Regions from separate parts of the Azospirillum palustre genome, predicted to be linked through region 1. Evidence: predicted binding sites of a transcription regulator. Region 1 holds the regulator's gene; the other holds the start of a gene.

Region 1 (2,465 bases):
ACCAGCGTGGTGGCGACGCTGGCGACCTTGCCCTTCTCGCTCTTCCATTTCCAGCAGATCGCTTTCTATGGCGTTCTGTCGAACCTGATCGCCATTCCCATCACGTCCTTCTGGGTCATGCCGTGGAGTCTGATCGCCTACGCGCTGCTGCCCTTCGGGCTGGAGGCGCCGGCGCTGATCGCCATGAACTGGGGTGACCGGGCGGTGATCTGGACGGCGGAGTTCTTCGGCCGCCTCCCCTGGGCGTCGCTGACCGTGCCGGCGATGCCGGCGGACGGGTTCGCGCTGCTGGTGATGGGTGGGATTTGGCTGTGCCTGTGGACGCGGTGGTGGCGTTGGCTGGGGATGCTGCCGGTCCTGGCGGGACTGGCCTCGCCGATGCTGGCGGTGCGGCCGGATGTGCTGGTGGCCGGCGACGGCACGGTGATGGCGGTCAGGCTGCCGGACGGACGGCTCAGCGCGTCGGTCAAGGGCGGCGGGCGGATGACCGAAACCTGGCGGGAGCGCGATGGCGAGCGGTCGCCGGCCGATCCCTGGCCGGGTGACGGGGGATGGAGCGGGGGAGGGCGCTCGCTGGACTGCGACGCACTTGGCTGCCTGTACCGGGTGCAGGGAAAGACGGTGGCCTTGTTGCGGCTGCCGGATGCGCTGGACGAGGACTGCGGGGCGGTCGATGCGGTGGTGACGGCGGAGGTGGCGCGGCGCTGCCGGGGGGAGCTGGTGGTGGACCGCTGGATCCTGCGCCATGAAGGCGCGCATACGCTGACGGTGACCGCCGAGGGGGTGGCGGTGAAGACGGTGCGCGGGCTGAGGGGAGATCGGCCCTGGACCGGAGGGAAGTGAGAGGAGCTTGGACCTCGCCGCTCCCCTCCTCCGCAGGGGCGGAGGAGGGGAGCGGCGGCCGGGCACGAAAAGCTCAGTACTTGCGCACCAGACCGACCAGCTTGCCCTGCACGCGGACGCGGTCGGCGCCGAAGATGCGGGTTTCGTAGGCGGCGTTGGCGGGCTCCAGGGCGATGGTGTTGCCCTTGCGGCGCAGGCGCTTCAGCGTCACTTCGCCCTCGTCCACCAGAGCGACGACAATCGTGCCGTTTTCGGCCGCATCGCAGCGCTGGATGACGATGGTGTCGTGGTCGAGGATGCCGGCTTCGATCATCGAGTCGCCGGAAACCTCCAGCGCATAATGGTCGCCACCGGTCAACATCGAGGCCGGAACGTCGACGAAGGCGCTGTTGTCGCGCAGGGCCTCGATCGGCGTACCGGCGGCGATCCGGCCATAGAGCGGGAGCTGCACCGTCTCGTTCGCGGCGGCCGGGGTCGGGGCGGGGGAAGCGGCATCGCGGCCGGCGAAGGCGAAATCGCCCTTGATGACGTTGGGCTGGAACTTCGGCTTGGGAGCCGCGGTCCGGTTGCGGGAGGCGTCGAGACCCTCGGGAAGGCGCAGAACCTCCAGCGCACGGGCCCGATGGGGCAGGCGGCGGATGAACCCGCGCTCCTCCAGCCCGGTGATCAGGCGATGGATACCCGACTTGGACTTCAGGCCCAGGGCGTCCTTCATCTCGTCGAACGACGGCGAGACACCGCCCTGGCCAAGCCGTTCGTGGATGAACAGCAGCAATTCGTGCTGCTTGCGCGTGAGCATGGATGCCTCCCGGCCTCGGCCAGACTGAAGATGGAACAAAAACTAAACGTTGCTCCATGTTCTAGTTTGGTTCCTGCTGCGCGTCAAGCCCCGCATCGGCTTCTTTTAGAACTTGTGTGGAACATTTGGAACGCGGTGAAACAGTTTTCCGGGGGATGTTCACCTGTTCCAGTGCTCGTCCAAGCGCCGTTCCAGGCGCCTCGCCCAAGTCTAAATGCTGAGCGCTCCATCCGTCAAAGGAAGCACGGTCACCATCGCGCCGGCCGGCTCGGGATCGGCATGGGGCGGGCGGGGAATCAGGCAATCGGCCTGGGCGTACAGGGTGGTGATGGCGCTGTCCTGCCGGGCGAAGGGCGTCACGGTCAGGACACCGTCCGGGCCGGCGGCCAGCGTGGCGCGCAGATATTCCTCGCGCCGGTCGTTGGCCCTCAGCGGGCCGGTCAAGCGGGCGCGCAGCGGCAGGCGGTCGTCCTCCGGCGGCAGGCCCTGCAGCACGCGCAGGATCGGGCGGAGGAACAGGAGCGCGGTGACGCCGGTGGACACCGGGTTGCCGGGCAATCCCAGCAGCGGCACCGATCCGGCACGGCCGAACATCAAGGCCTTGCCCGGACGCATCGCCACCGTCTGCACCTCCAGCGCCACGCCGCGTTCGGCCAGCACATCGCGCACGAAATCGTAATCGCCATGTGCCGCCCCGCCGGTGGTGACCAGCAGGTCGCAGCCGGCGGCCCCCTTCGCCAGGGCCGCCACGCTCTCCGGCGTGTCCTTGGCGACGCCCAGATTGTGGGCGAGCCCGCCCTGGGCGGCCACCAGGGCGCAGAGG
Region 2 (2,465 bases), 980 kb from region 1:
CATAGAGACGATGGACGCCGGTGGTGGTCTCCTCCGACAGGCCGCGGACGCCGTCCAGCATCTCCGGATACTTGTCGTGCATGATCTGGGTGACGTCGCCGCCATCGTCCAGGATCATGTTCGGGGTCCAGCCATCGGGGCCGCGCAGCGTCTGCTCGATGCACCACCAGAACTCCTCCTCCGTCTCGCCCTTCCAGGCGAAGACCGGGATGCCGGCGGCGGCGATGGCGGCGGCGGCCTGGTCCTGGGTCGAGAAGATGTTGCAGGAGGACCAGCGCACGGTGGCGCCGAGCGCCGTCAGCGTCTCGATCAGCACGGCGGTCTGGATGGTCATGTGCAGGCAGCCGACGATGCGGGCGCCGGCCAGCGGCTTGGAGTTGCCGAATTCCGACCGCAGGGCCATCAGGCCCGGCATCTCGGTCTCGGCGATGGTGATCTCCTTGCGGCCCCAGTTCGCGAGGCTGATGTCCTTGACCTTGTAGTCCGTGAATTCGGCGGCCATGAGGGATGACTCCTGGTGGGCGGTGACGGTCGGGCAGCGGAATTCCAGGCACGCCGGATCCCCGGCCCTGCCGCTGTCGTTGGCCATGGATGTATCAGCGGTCCCGGAACCATGCAAGCATAAAGATATCTTTATGTTTGTTCGGTAGCGGAAGCAATGGCGGGACTTCGCCCCGTTTGTTCGCTTTACGTTCCATTTTGCCCCGGCTAAGCTGCGGCCATGGACGAGATACGGCGATCCCCGATCAAGGGCCGCGGGGCAGTCAGCAACGCCACCGGGCGGTTCGAACGCGAGACCCGCGTCCTGACCGACGACGGTTGGACCGGCTATGCGGAGAGCGGCAACGAGGCGCTGTCCGATCCGGTCCGCACCACCGTCTCGCCGGCCTCGGCCAAGTCGATCGTCACCGCCAACCAGTCGCCCGACATTCCCTTCGACCGCTCGGTGAACCCCTATCAGGGCTGCGAGCATGCCTGCATCTATTGCTTCGCCCGGCCGACCCACGCGTATCTGGGCCTGTCGCCGGGGCTGGATTTCGAGACGAAGCTGTTCGCCAAGCGCAACGCGGCGGAGTTGCTGGCCAAGGAGCTGCGGGCGAAATCCTATGTCTGCCAGCCGCTGGCGCTGGGGGCCAACACCGATCCCTACCAGCCCATCGAGCGGACGGAGGGCATCACCCGCCGGGTGCTGGAGGTCTGCCGCGACTTCAACCAGCCGGTCAGCATCATCACCAAGTCGGCGCTGGTCCTGCGCGACCTCGACATCCTGGCGCCGATGGCGGCGCAAGGGCTGGCATCGGTCGCGGTCTCGGTGACGACGCTGGACCGCGATCTCGCCCGGACGATGGAGCCGCGGGCCAGCACCCCGCCCCGCCGGCTGGAGGCGATCCGCGCCCTGTCGGAAGCCGGCGTGCCGGTGGCGGTCCTCGCCAGCCCGATGATCCCGGCGCTGAACGACCATGAGTTGGAGGCCATTCTGGAGGCGGCGGCCGGCGCCGGGGCGACTGCCGCCAACTATATCCTGCTGCGCCTGCCGCTGGAGATCGCCTCCCTGTTCGAGGAATGGCTGCGCGTCCACGCTCCCAACCGCGCCGACCGCGTGCTGAGCCTGATGCGGCAGAGCCGCGACGGCGCGCTCTACCGCTCCGGATTCGGCACGCGGATGAAGGGCAGCGGTCCCTATGCCGAGCTGCTGCGCCACCGCTTCAAACTGGCCTGCCGGAAGCATGGGCTGGGCGGCCGGAGCTGGCAGCTCGATTGCAGCCGTTTCCGGGTGCCGCCGGCGGTGGGGGACCAGCTGTCGCTTCTGTGAGGGGATGGAACAGCGTGGAACGGTTTCCGGCGGTTGTTCCATCCACCACCTACCGGTGGCGCGGCAGGGTCGTTGGGTAAGGCGACCGCTTATAAGCCCTCTCCCCCCTGGGGAGAGGGTTGGGTGAGGGGGGCAGCGCGGACGGAACGACCGCGCCAGGGGATTGCCAAGGGGCAGCATGCCCCTTGGCGGCGCGCGGGTCGCGCGCCGGCCCCCTCACCCTCCCCACGCCTGCGGCGCGGGTCCCCTCCCTCTCCCCGGGGGAGAGAGGGCAATCCGCGGTGCCCTCGCACAGGCTACCGGAAAGGTCGTCATCGAGTTCGGGGACGGGCTGACGATCTGGTTGCGTGGTTTGCCGCTTGGAGGCTGGAGTATAGAGGCCGGCGAACAGCCCCAGCCGTTCGGCCAGCCAGCGGACGGTGGCGGGATCGCCCGACGTGACCAGCCGCTCGATCTGCTCGGCGACCAGGATGCGCAGCGAGGACAGGCGCAGTTCGGCCTCGCGGTTCAACGCCTGCCGTTCCCACCACACCCTGTGACGGAAATCCTTGGAGCCGTAATAGGCGCGCCAGAGTGTCGTCCGGCTGCACCCCATGGCGCGCGAGACCTGAAGGAAGCTGTTGCCGCGGGCCAGCATGCCGGCGGCCATGAT

What was found. The regulator LexA, encoded in region 1, represses DNA repair genes until DNA is damaged. The targets are predictions, from matches to a motif close to ATGTTCTANTTTGGTTC.
Region 2: CRT60_RS33840 (PA0069 family radical SAM protein) is a predicted target of LexA. The motif match lies at 679-695, and genes of this name have one in related genera.

Annotation. Positions count from the first base shown of each region.
Region 1 is NZ_PDKW01000043.1:1,451,460-1,453,924, reverse strand. Features, by position in the region: gene CRT60_RS37620 (ComEC/Rec2 family competence protein) at 1-843, shown strand, start outside; gene lexA (transcriptional repressor LexA) at 917-1,642, opposite strand; gene CRT60_RS29205 (molybdopterin molybdotransferase MoeA) at 1,853-2,465, opposite strand, start outside.
Region 2 is NZ_PDKW01000043.1:2,434,494-2,436,958, forward strand. Features, by position in the region: gene ahcY (adenosylhomocysteinase) at 1-502, opposite strand, end outside; gene CRT60_RS33840 (PA0069 family radical SAM protein) at 722-1,813, shown strand; gene CRT60_RS37395 (hypothetical protein) at 1,863-2,465, opposite strand, start outside.